3 regions of the Paenibacillus sp. FSL H3-0310 genome follow, and region 2 is predicted to be linked to each of the others. Evidence: riboswitches for the same ligand, from Rfam matches in the RefSeq annotation. Region 2 holds a riboswitch; each other region holds the start of a gene.
What was found. Region 2 has a riboswitch for thiamine pyrophosphate ahead of MHH63_RS22045 (ABC transporter substrate-binding protein). Riboswitches for the same ligand answer to the same signal wherever they lie in the genome.

Region 1: another riboswitch for thiamine pyrophosphate. It lies ahead of MHH63_RS18545 (thiamine phosphate synthase); the one in region 2 lies ahead of MHH63_RS22045 (ABC transporter substrate-binding protein).
Region 3: another riboswitch for thiamine pyrophosphate. It lies ahead of thiC (phosphomethylpyrimidine synthase ThiC); the one in region 2 lies ahead of MHH63_RS22045 (ABC transporter substrate-binding protein).

The regions. Positions count from the first base shown of each region.
Region 1 covers NZ_JBBODC010000001.1:4,095,817-4,100,202, forward strand. The annotation lists gene MHH63_RS18535 (thiazole synthase) at 1-602, opposite strand, end outside; gene thiS (sulfur carrier protein ThiS) at 658-861, opposite strand; gene MHH63_RS18545 (thiamine phosphate synthase) at 900-1,523, opposite strand; TPP riboswitch at 1,619-1,720, opposite strand; gene MHH63_RS18550 (SDR family oxidoreductase) at 1,808-2,680, opposite strand; gene MHH63_RS18555 (GDSL-type esterase/lipase family protein) at 2,918-4,386, opposite strand, start outside.
Region 2 covers NZ_JBBODC010000002.1:584,613-588,998, reverse strand. The annotation lists gene MHH63_RS22055 (ABC transporter permease) at 1-144, opposite strand, end outside; gene MHH63_RS22050 (thiamine-binding protein) at 141-434, opposite strand; gene MHH63_RS22045 (ABC transporter substrate-binding protein) at 513-1,562, opposite strand; TPP riboswitch at 1,724-1,834, opposite strand; gene MHH63_RS22040 (hypothetical protein) at 1,993-3,444, opposite strand; gene MHH63_RS22035 (MFS transporter) at 3,517-4,386, opposite strand, start outside.
Region 3 covers NZ_JBBODC010000001.1:119,213-123,598, reverse strand. The annotation lists gene MHH63_RS00755 (phosphotransferase) at 1-531, opposite strand, end outside; gene thiC (phosphomethylpyrimidine synthase ThiC) at 617-2,359, opposite strand; TPP riboswitch at 2,462-2,571, opposite strand; gene MHH63_RS00745 (beta-galactosidase) at 2,643-4,386, opposite strand, start outside.

The DNA.
Region 1 (4,386 bases), on a different contig from region 2:
GCGGCCCCCATCTCCATTGCTTCCGCCGCTTCCGAGGGCTTGCCAATCCCGGCGTCTACAATAATCGGCAAATTCACTTCTTCAATAAGAATACGCACAAGCTCCTTAGTGCGCAGGCCGCGATTCGTCCCGATCGGCGCACCAAGCGGCATCACAGCAGCAGCACCGGCATCTCTCAGACGTAAAGCAGCCGAAAGGTCCGGACTCATATATGGCAATACTACAAAACCCTCCGCTGCTAAAATCTCTGTAGCTCGTATGGTCTCCAGATTATCTGGAAGCAGGTATTTCTGATCATTGATCACTTCGATCTTGACCCAGTTCCCCAGTCCCGCAGCTCTTGCTAATCTTGCAATACGGACTGCCTCTTCCGCTGTACGCGCTCCTGAGGTATTAGGCAGAAGAGTCATGTGGCCGGGAATGTGGTTCATGATATTTTCTGCTCCACCTTGCGGGTCCACTCGGCGAAGCGCTACAGTAATCACCTGAGAACCAGAGCTTGCGATCACTTCGGGGATCAACGTATTCCGGCTATATTTTCCGGTTCCGATAAATAATCTACTGGTTAATTCGATGCCGCCAATATGTAACGGGTCATGCATGAAATTACCTCCCTTTGGTTCGTATAAATTTCTCAAAATTCTATACCGCTCCATCTCAACCCCCACCAACAAAGTGCACCAGTTCCAAACGATCATCCTCGCTCAGAGCAGTACTTTCATAATTCTCCTTACTGACAATTTCTCCATTCAGCTCAATGATCATCAGACGACCCGACCACTCAGGAAGACTGATCAAATCAGCTATAGTTTGAATACCACCAGAACACTCTGCGGATTTCCCGTTAATCAACAGCTTCATTCTGAATCACCCCCTTCGCCCATGCTGTTACCTCCAGGCTATGAATGAACCGCCTTATGAATAGCTTTGGCGGCCTCATAAGGATCATCCGCTCCGCAAATACCGGACATCACAGCAACTCCTGCCGCACCTTTCCTGATGATCTGCGCCGCATTAGCGGGGCTAATTCCGCCAATCGCAATTACAGGAATAGAGCTGGTCTTCACCGTTTCTGCAAGCAGCTCTAACCCACGTGCGGGCAGCCCTAACTTGCTATCCGAGGGAAATACATGACCAAACAAGCAATAATCAGCTCCCTGCTCTGAGGCATTCGCCGCTTCTTCCGGAGAATGAACCGATCTCCCCAGCCGAAGCTGAGGTGCAATTCGCCGGGCTGTAACCGGACTCAGACTGTGCCAAGCCAACTGAACCCCCGCGGCACCAGCTGCCAATGCTACATCTATCCGGTCGTTGATTATCAGTTTGGTAGCGGGCATACCGGCAGCCAACAGCTGCTGTGCCGCAGCGAGCAGTTCGCATGCAGGACATTGCTTATCTCTCAGGTGAATATAATCGACCCATGTCTGCACCGTGACAGCTAGTTCAACAAAATGTCTCAGTTGTAGCTTGCCGTCTGATATTAGATGGATCTCAGCTTGCAACATCACGATCTCCTCTCTCACTTCCCTGTAGGTCAGTAAAAAACAAAAAAACTGCCCCCCGTAAGGAAGGCAGTCAGAATCTGTATATAGACGGCACTACAAATAGCCCGACAACAGAAATTCGTTCTCCACTTCCCTACGCTGGTCTTAACCAGATCAGGTTCAAAGGGTCCGGAAATCCATTCCGTCTCAGCCAATCGGCACCCCTAGTGACATAAATATACAATTTTAAAATGCTAACGTGGTTTATAGTAACATATTTTTTTATTGAAATACACCCATTTATTCACATTAGCTGTACTGATCTAACCGTTTACTACCTCGCCACCATTTACATGAATAACCTGTCCAGTCACATAACTGGAATCGTCAGAGGCCAGATATACATAGGCTGGTGCCAGCTCTTCTGGTTGTCCAGGCCGTTTCATAGGCTGTGTACCTCCAAACTCGCTAACCTGTTTTGCATCAAAGGTAGAGGGAATCAGCGGTGTCCAGATTGGACCTGGTGCAACACCGTTTACCCGTATGCCCTTCTCTGCCAGATTCGTGGACAAGGATCGTGTGAAGCTAAGAATAGCTCCTTTAGTTGATGAATAGTCCAGCAGCTGCGGGCTTCCGCGATAAGCGGTAATTGAAGTTGTATTTATAATGGTAGATCCTGCTTTTAAATGAGGCATAGCTGCTTTTGTTAAATAGAACATCGCAAATATATTCGTACGGAAAGTACGCTCAAGCTGCTCGGAAGTAATATCCTCGATCTTAGCTTGCGGATGTTGCTCTGCCGCGTTATTGATGAGAATATCAAGCTTTCCTAAGCCCTCCACCGTCTGTTTAATAAGATCCTTACAGAATTTCTCGTCACCGATATCACCTGGAATTAGGATACATTTGCGGCCTTCCTGCTCGACCTGACGTTTAGTTTCCTCTGCATCTGAGTGTTCATTAAGATATGAAATGACCACATCAGCGCCTTCTTTAGCAAAAAGCACAGCAACTGCACGCCCAATTCCGCTGTCTCCACCGGTAATTAACGCCGCCTTGTCTTGCAGTTTACCTGCTGCTTTATAATTTGCCGGCTCGTATTTGGGCAGCGGCGTCATTTCACTCTCAATCCCTGGCTGATGATGCTGCTCCTGTGGGGGTAAGGTTTTTGTAGCTTGTTTATTGTTGCCTGACATCTTCCCTATCTCCTCTCGTTAAGCAAATTGATAGTTAACTGATCGTCTTAGGATGGCACAACTATGCACGTTTATACGCTGGGTTTGTCATTTTCTTAAATCGCTTTACGAATCTTACTTACCACAATGAAAGTAGATATAAACAACCGTGAGAGATATACTGCTGTAACTGGAGAGGAATTCACTGCATACAAATAGACACAGCATCGCTGCTGTGCCTTGAATTGTTCACCCTGACTATTTTAGAGAAGAAACATGATTTTCTGCATTCACTTCATGTTCCAGCACCCACATAAAGTACAGAGCTTTGGCCGCTTTCTCCCGGGTCACTATAGCTTTAGGTTCTAGTTCTGTCCCATTGACCATTTCGCCTCTGGCAATCCCCATTTCAGATCTAATGAGTCCTAATTCATATGCACTTTTTACTTTTGAAATTAAATAAGGAGAAATGTCCGCTGTATCAACAAGCTGCGTCCAGGATACAAGAGGATAGTACATCGCACCTCTAGCTCCTGGCTCCAAATTCGAATCATAGCCAGGATCTCCTGGCACTACTGCTGTGCCGTTATAATCAGTCATGTACTTAGGTTTATTAGCAAACTTTATTTGGTAAACGTCATAGAGAATAGCACCCATCGTTTCACGTGACAGCTTACCTTTCGGATAATAGGCAAGATCTGATCTTTCCACTTTCATTAACTTAGAAATACTGCGTGTGAATTCAGCAACTGTCATCTCCGTATCCGGATTAAAATTCCCTTGACGGTCTTTGCCCATTACTCCCAGCTGGATTAATTTCTCAATTTGATTACGGTAATATGCAGCTTCCCCGGTCGTCGTATCATTCGTTATTTCCGGAAAAATCTTACCCCAGTTCCCTGTTAGTGCCGCATGCTTAACGTTCCCTTTAAGGTAAGGAGTAATGGAGGCAGCAGTAGAATCGCCAGTAGCACCTTTCTCTACAAGCTCCGTAACAATCATCCGCGAAAATTGTTTGGAGAGCGCTTCTTTAAAATGAGTCCCATCGACTTTCTTTGAAGGATGCCCGTTAGCGTAACTTCCGTCATTTGTTTTGCCTGGCGTTTCTCCGGCTTCAATAGACATGAAGAGGGCTGTTATTGCTTCTACACCGATCTCGTTATAATATTTCAGACTTTCCGAGTTAAGGTCAATAAGTGTAACTCCAGATTCATCTGCGACCCGTTTAAGAATATCTACAAACTTTCTTGATTTAAAAGAATTTTCATAGATATATCCCGGACTTGCATTCCCTTTAATTCTGGACATTGGGGTTACCAGTACTGGTATCATACCCCGGGCTTGAATCGCAGGGAGATAGACTTCTTTAAGGTAATTTTCATACATTGCTTCTGTCGAACCTCTGCCGTAACGTCTGAACTCATCTGCGCTCTCATCATTGTGTCCGAATTGAATAAACACATAATCCCCAATGCTGCCATTCAGTAAAATGTCGTTCAGTCGTCCTTCTGTATAGGCATTTTTAAACGAGCGTCCCCCCATGGAATAGTTAGTTACACTCAATTTATGTTGATTAAACATACTGCCAATAATCTGGCCCCAACCACTCATTGGTGCTTCGTCGAAGGTGTAGGACTTGACCGTGGAATCTCCAAGTATAAATAAATTCGGAAGAGCTCCAGCCGCTCTATGCTGAGTCAAAATCGGTTCCAGTATGATCTCCTCAA
Region 2 (4,386 bases):
ACTGGTGGATTCACGGGCAATATCAGCTGGACTCGGCAGAATCCAGGATTCAATATGAAATACAGATACAGATAGCTGCCATACGGTTAAAAAGAAGACGACCGCCACAAGGGGCGGCCATATTAGCTTCCAGGTCGATCTCACGGCCGATATTTCTCCGTCAGTTTATCCATGCTGATTCCGTTAGGATTATGAGCGATTTTGATCTGCGAAATTACGCTTGGACTGCCTGCTTCGATCAACGCCTCCTGCATCTGACGCACAACCTCCAGCAGCTCGCTAAGCTCACCTTCCATTGTGGTTTCCAGCGGATTCACTTGATGTTTAACACCGGATTTCTGAATGACCTCAATCGCTTTATCTACGTATGGGATGGAATCCTCGTTGTTCGGAGTTTTTGGAATTACTTGAATGCTTAGTAGGGTGTTAGCCACAATAATCAATCCTCTCATTTTATAAGGTAAGTTCAAAAAGCCAACTTTGATAACGAAGTAATTCATTACAATTGTTGTTTACTCCGCCGGTAAAAAATCATTACTGAATGCACTAGCAGCATCCAGCGGTTTATCCAGCAACTTCAGATCATACATCCAGTCGCCGTAATTTTGCCAGACCTCGGTTTTTTGCTCGCCCCAGCGGGCAGCATCGTCCTTGTATTTTGGGCTAAGCCATTTTTGGCTAGCTAGGACAAGGTCGGCGTCCAGGTCAGGAACGGCCTTCGATAACATACCGGCAGCCTCTTCCGGATGATCTATGGCATATTGATAACCTTTTGATGTGGCTTTCATGAAGGCCTTCACCAGATCAGGATGATCTGCAATTTGCTTCTCACTCGTCGTCAGCACAGGCGTGTAATAATCGAGCTGCGGCGCATAATCCTTTAAGTACAGCATATCCAATGGCTCGCCACGCAACTCAGCCTCAACACCAGTCCAAGCGTAGAAAATCCAGGCGAAATCAATGTCACGTTTGACGGCGGTAAAATAATCAGCTTCACCGATACTGATCAGCTTCACCTTTTTCACATCGCCACCTTCAGGATCCATGATAGCTTTCATGGCTGCTTCTTCGGCCGGTGAGCCCCAGCCTCCGTAGGTTTTACCTTCAAAATCCTTTGGTGATTTAATATTGCGATCTACTGGAGCAGCGAATCCCGACGTATTATGCTGAATAATAGCTGCTATCGAGACAAGGGGCACGCCTTGTAGACGGGCTAGCGTTAATCCTTCTTGGGCGCTGATGCCAAATGCGGCTTCGCCAGAAGTAACCATAGTATCAGAACCCGCTGCGCCTGGCTGAACGATCTCGACGTCCAGACCTTCTTCAGCGTAGTAACCAAGATCCTTAGCTACGTATAGACCGGTATGATTTGTGTTCGGTGTCCAGTCGAGTGCGACTTTAACTTTGGTGAGCTCTTTTGGAGCATCCGTCCCAGCCGAAGCAGTTGGATCAGTAGCATTTGCTTTGTTTCCGGCTGTATTCCCATTGTTGCTGCCGCATCCGGCAATGGCAAGAATGAGTACACAGGTGAGGCACAACGTAAGTGCTTTTTTAAGGTGCATGTCTTCTTCTCTCCTTTAAGGTTACAAGAATCCCGTCTTCACAACATGAACCGTAAGTTGTAGTATGTACGTTTTTCTACATCTTTTAGTGATCTTACAAAAAAAGCGCCCCGAGTGATCGGGACGCTGGCTTGGCGCAAGGTTAGTTAAGGTCACAGGGACCAGAACCAATTGGCGATTCCTACGCTGGCATTATCCAGATCAGGTATAAGGGTCAGTATCTTGTGGGATACAATCTCAGCCGGCCAATTCCAGCACCCCTGGTTCTATGAAGTTAACGGGTATTTCTATGTGCAATATAAGTAAGCATAAGTTTTGTACCCATACTTTATATCTTATATTTCTCGCATACGGTGTATTATAGACGGCTGTACTCGGAATGTCTAGTAGTGCACTCCTGAATTTTTCCAATCCAGTAGTTTCTTTTTTGCTAGTCTAGATCTTTATATTTCTTGCGGTGACGCCGTTTAAGCTCACTAACCAGCGCCCCTAGCGTGAGGACAACGCTGATCAGAATCCCGCTCATGATCACGAACAGGGCAAGAAATTCAAAGGGAGAATAACCAATCATTTTACTCCATTGAATCTTTCCATCCAGATCGTCAATGACCTGATTCATGCCGTAAATCCCGCTTACTACCGTAAATACAGTGAGAATCATCAGCAGATTATCCCGTCGCTTGGACTGAAACTTATCCTGATACTGAAACAGGTCATTTAAGGTTTCTTTCACTTCCTCGAACAAAGCATCGTTTCCGTATACTTTACGCAGCTGAAGAAATATCTCCCTGCCCTGCGACTGGGAAATCAACTCCAAGAAGTAGAACTTTGCCGAGAACTTATTGATGGAGTAGATTAGATTGTCTATTTCCTCATAATCATGATTAATCCGAAGTCGGGAGTGCATATTGGCGAGCTTTAGCAGAACGATTTTGTGGAAAATATTGAGTAAAAATCCGTAATAATATTGCCCGTACATCTGGTTGGCTAGACTAACAGCAATCTCTTGTTCAGCGCGGGTCATGCAGCAAAAGGTCTGCTCATTCATCATATAATACGTGTCTGGACCCCAGCGATTATAGGAGTGTTCATGACAATAGTTCGCAATATACGCTGGATCGCTGGCACTGGCATAGGGCTTTCCGTTCAGATTAATTCCATCAAGCTGTGAGGCACGATAGCGCAGATTTACACTAATCTCATCAGAGCTTTCTTCATTCTGAAAGCCATAAAAAGCTTGCACCTGCATTCTTTCATCTACGAAAAAAGGAAGGGTCTCGAAATAAGCCCCATTGATATCCGATTGATCCAGATATGGCTCCAGTCCATCCACCAAATTTCGGAAGACAAAATCCTCTACCATCTCATAGGTCTGTTCCCCGCAATGAATATAAGTGTAATCATCCTGTATGAAGGTATTCTCTAGCGCACGGAAACGATCCGCGAATTCTAGGGCAATACTAAAGGGAATTGAATCCCCCTCCAGCTGGACACGTATCGTCACGAATCCAAGCTGAAAAGGACATATGAATATATCCGTCGAGAGAATTTTGAAAAATATAGATTGCTGCGGAATCTCCAGAATGCAGTCGAGATTATTTACTCTGGAAAAACGGCGAAACGAGTCGGCATCCTTCCTGCGTGGAAAAAGGACATGTGCAGCAAACGGTAAATAGGTGCGCTCCATACGTTCATGGGAAACACAGTAGCCATCTCCGTAATAGGCAGCTTCAAGCTCTTTATTATCCAGAAAAAAACGTGTGAAGCCGTCGTCCTGTAATTGCTGGATAAGCTGCTTAGAATCGCCCTTTTTTATAGAAAAGGGAAATATAAACTGCATGAGCGCAGTATGTAACAAAGGCTCAGTTGAAGACTCATTCATTCATCGTCCATCCTTGTGCTCAGAATATGCTTATAGATCACATTACCCTAAAAGGATAACGTTGATACTGTTCTAAATACGGGAACTCTTTCCTTTCAACGCTTGCATGGACTGGAACCTCCATGCGGCAATGCTTAGCAGAAACAAGAAGGCGGCAAAAGCGGCCAGTAATCCGGCTGTTTGTGCCACTTCTAAATGGTCCATAGACCAGCCCATAAACAGAGGTAGCAAAGCACCGCCAACACCTCCGGAAGCAATCATAATGCTGGGTGTTGACTCTTCGGTGCCAGGCAGCATTTTGCTGGAGTAGACTAAAGCAATGGAGAAAATACCGGACATAAACAGCCCCAGCAGCAGAATTACAATGAAAGCAGCCATTCGATTGTCAGTGAACGGAAAGAGTGCCAGCAGTAACAAGGTTAGTAAACAGCTGCTGAGAATGTACACGCGATAAGATATTTTTTCGGCAATTACACCCGCAAACAATCTTCCTGTAGACATCGCCAGCCAAAAGAAAGTGACTGTCAGTGCTGCGGCAGACTCCGTCATCCCTAGCTTGGCAATAAAGATAGCCGGCATAAAGTTGACTAAACTCATCTCTGTGCCTACATAAAGAAAAAAGAAAACGATGAAGATCCCTAACAGAATCCATTGCTTACCTTTATACGGAAATTTTTTGTTAGAACGTGAGCTTGAGGATTGCGAATTGTCTGCTCCTTGGACAGAGGCGCGTTCATCCAGCATTCGTTGTAGATTACCGAAATGCCCTCTTGTCCAGAGGATAAGAGAAATTAAGGAGAAGGCAGCGACGATTAGAAAGGCCAATCTCCACGCTCCGGCAGCAATGAGCGGACTGGCGATAAGCGGCATCACGAGTGCGCCTATCCCGAATAGCACTTCAAGCCGGCTCATTGCAATAGCAGTTCCTTCGGTTACAGCACC
Region 3 (4,386 bases), on a different contig from region 2:
TTTGCCCATTTCCTTTGATTGTTGTAGGAGTACATTCCAATGTTCTAAACGTTCCTCAGGGCTTTGGGGAATAAATTGTGGGGTTCTTTTCAAACTAAGGGTCCCATCATTTAATAAACGATGCATTTTACCTGTGGCACGACCCAAATCAAACATTTGAAGGATGTTAATTTTGCCCGGCTCTATGACACGCCCTTCACAATATTCCATAACCATAAACGTCTCTCCCATATCTGATTCCAGTAAAACTTTATGGTTATAAGCCAACAATTCGGGACATGGGAGTCCCTGTAGATACAATCTTTTCTGTTGAGAAAAGGCGAAGCTCAGCTCTTCTGGGTTATACAATTTATATCTTTTTTTGTTGTATTGTTTAAGTAGAAATGGTCCTGAATCCGTTATGATTTTCCATTTAAGATTTAACCAGCCACGTTTTATTGGGGTAGCATGAAGGACTTTCAATCCAAAAAAATGATAGAAACTATTACTTAAATCCTCTAAAATGGCTTCCTCTGAACGAATCGCTTCCAATTCATCAACTCCTATCTATTCAAAGTATAAAAGAAGAAGCCGCCAATGACGACTTCTTTTAGATATTTCTTTTTAGCAGAAAAAGTTATCTATAAATGAGGCTCCCGCCTTGGAGAAACTCTTGCGCCTTCTCTTGCATTCCTGATTCAATTCTCGTCGTATTCCGGATATTATGAGAGATCTTCATACTGCAAAATTTCGGCCCGCACATGGAACAGAAATGAGCTGTTTTAGCGCCTTCCGCAGGCAATGTCTCATCATGATATTCGAGCGCTCGCTCAGGATCTAACGATAAATGAAATTGATCACGCCAACGAAATTCAAAACGGGCTTTCGAAAGAGCATTATCCCGGTCTTGTGCTCCTTTATGCCCTTTCGCCAAATCTGCGGCATGAGCCGCTATTTTATAAGTAATGACCCCTATACGTACATCTTCCTTATTAGGCAGGCCAAGATGTTCCTTCGGAGTTACGTAACATAACATAGCTGTACCGAACCAACCAATCATCGCTGCACCTATAGCAGAGGTAATATGATCATAACCAGGCGCAATATCTGTAGTCAGTGGACCTAATGTATAAAAAGGGGCTTCGTTACAGGTTTCAATTTGCTTATCCATATTCTCTTTAATCAAGTGCATCGGCACATGTCCTGGACCCTCTACCATCACCTGTACATCATGACTCCAAGCTATAGCTGTTAATTCACCTAACGTCTCTAACTCGGCAAATTGTGCTTCATCATTCGCATCAGCAATCGAACCCGGACGTAATCCATCGCCTAGGGAAAAAGAAACATCGTACAGCTTCATGACTTCACATATCTCTTCAAAATGTGTATATAAAAAGTTCTCTTGATGATGCGCAAGACACCATGCCGCCATGATGGAGCCACCTCTTGAAACAATGCCTGTCATACGTTGTACCGTCAACGGGATATAACGAAGCAGAACCCCCGCATGAATGGTAAAATAATCAACCCCTTGCTCCGCTTGCTCAATGAGCGTATCACGGTACACTTCCCATGTTAAATCTTCCGCTTTCCCATTCACTTTTTCCAACGCTTGATAGATAGGCACCGTTCCAATAGGAACAGGAGAATTACGGATGATCCACTCGCGTGTCGTATGGATGTTTTTACCTGTGGAGAGATCCATTATATTATCTGCACCCCAGCGGGTGGCCCATCTCATCTTCTCTACCTCTTCTTCTATGGATGAGGATACTGCGGAATTTCCTATATTGGCATTGATCTTCACTAAAAAATTGCGTCCAATAATCATTGGTTCACTCTCTGGATGATTGATATTCGCTGGAATGATGGCGCGGCCGCGGGCTACTTCATCTCTTACAAATTCCGGTGTCACATTCTCACGAATCGCAACGTATTCCATTTCCGAAGTAATAATCCCTTTGCGTGCATAATGCATTTGAGAGACATTACGCCCCTTTTTCGCTCGCAAAGGTTTTCTATGGAGCGCTGGAAACACTTCCGCCACAGCTTTTCCCGTTGCATTCCCGTTATCTTCAGGCTTCACGGTTCTTCCTTCGTACGCTTCTGCATCCCCTCGTTCCTCAATCCAGCTTAGACGATTGGGCTCTAACCCCTGACGAATATCAGTATGAATATTAGCATCCGTGTAAGCCCCGCTTGTGTCATAGACATGAATTGGGGCATTCTCCTCTTCGCCGTCTATGCCCGCAGTTGGACTAAGTGAGATCTCCCGCATAGGCACCTGAATATCAGGCCGTGAACCCTTTACATACACTTTTTGACTTGCTGGAAAAGCTGATAGATTGATTGGATCGTTGTTCAATTCGCTTGTCATCTCAATCCCTCCTATAAGGTGATTTGATCAAGCGGAGACGGTCTACTCCCCACACATAGAAAAGGCCACATCTGTATAAGATGCGGCCTTAGAGTAGACAAATAGAAATAGAGCTCCATTTCCTCCGCTGGCATTATCCAGATCAGGTTTGACGGTCGATAGTTATAACTATCCTCTCAGCCTGGTTCCACCAAGCTCCCGTGACTATATAATTGCTACTTCAAAGTATAACCGAAAAGAGAGAATTATCCAAATCTACTCAAATGTGAGATCAATGTATACGTTAGTTTAACACCAATACCCCAAATCCTTCCAGAATCACCTCGCCCGACAATGTTGTGCCGCTCAGTAAATCTGTTTTGGTCTCACGAAGATGGATCGTGACAGGAGTCTCACTATAATTAAGCAAAAAAGCATAACTGGAAGAAGCTCCGGTACGGACTTGCAGCTCTACCTCTTCTGGGAGCTCCAGCCAATCTGCTGGCGATTGTAGATCAATTAAATTTATGATCTCAGCCGCTGCCTGTTCATTAAATACGGCTCCGTAATACCAAACCTCACCCTTGCCGCGACGATTTTTAGTTACCGCCGGTTTTCCCGCATAATAATCAGAGGCGTAAACCGCCATCACTTCAACCGAAGCTTCCTCTATTTTGAGAATATCATTAAAGTCATCTGCTCCTGTAACGACTTCGGTCACGCCCGACCAGCTAATTGTTGTTGGCTGACGACTGCCCTTAACCATTGTGAATTCTTCAACTGTGATCCCGCATAGATCCTTAGCAGCACCTGGGAAAGGACGCATATAACATTGACCGCGCTCATCCTTATAGCCGGTTCTACAGCCGAAGATCAGTTTGCCGCCTTGCTGAACATATTCATCCAGCAGTGCTGCTGTCTCATCTGTCATAATCGCTGGGTGAGGATAGATAAGCACGTCGTACCTTGCAAGCTCCTCCAGCGTTGTTTTTTTGCGTAAATAGAGTACGTCATTCGGGATATGCTTCCGCTGAAGCGCCTTGTACCACTCCTTATTGCTCTTCCACATAAACGGGCCATGCCAAACATCGTATTCTCCATCCCACTCATTGTCATAATCACGTACAATAGCAATGTTAGCCTGATTACGAGTACCGACAAACGCATGACCTGCTGCTGCCAGCTCCTGACCGATCTGCCCCGCTTCCCGCACTCTCCGGTTAGGCTGATTATGATAGTCATTGATTCCATGCCAATAAATTTCATTGCCCATCGTAGCTGTCCGCCAGCGGAAATATAACACCATATCTGCTCCATGAGCGATCGACTGATAAGTCCATAACCGCATCTGACCCGGCTTTGGAGAAGGCATATCCATCCGGTTCACCCAGCCACCCGGGCCCGACTGCTGCTCCATAATACAGAAATTCGGGGATATCGAACGAACAACAGATAACGACAGTCCCCAGCCTCTATCATTCAGCGGATTCCGCTCATTCGGGTCATAAAAAATAGTAGAGAACTGAGGATAGGAATCATAGCTGAAGAAATCCAACAGTTCATCCGTCATTTCATGGCTATCGAGATGCCCGAACAGACCGTTCGTGGTTACCCACTGCTTAGGGGCAAGTTTACGGATGATATCCGCTTGGTTTTTGGCAAAAGAAATTGTATTGTCCGAAATAAACCGTTTTTCATCCAATGCCTGATGAGGATTGGGTTGCTTCGGTACTGGAGTCGGACGTGGAAGATAGACCTGAGACCAGTCACTATAGCTTTGATTCCAAAAAACAGCTCCCCAAGCCTCGTTCAAATGCTCAAGTGTAACATATTTCTGCTGTAGCCATTCCCGGAAAGCCTTATGGTCACTCTCCGAATAAAATTCACTGATCTCACAGTTGAGCTCATTATCAATTTGCCAGCCAACTACACCCGGATGATTGCCGTAATGTTCAGCCATTTGTTCTGCAATACGTGCACACAGTTCCCGGTATTTAGGACTGCTGTAATTATAATGACGGCGCATGCCATGCTGAAGTGTAACACCT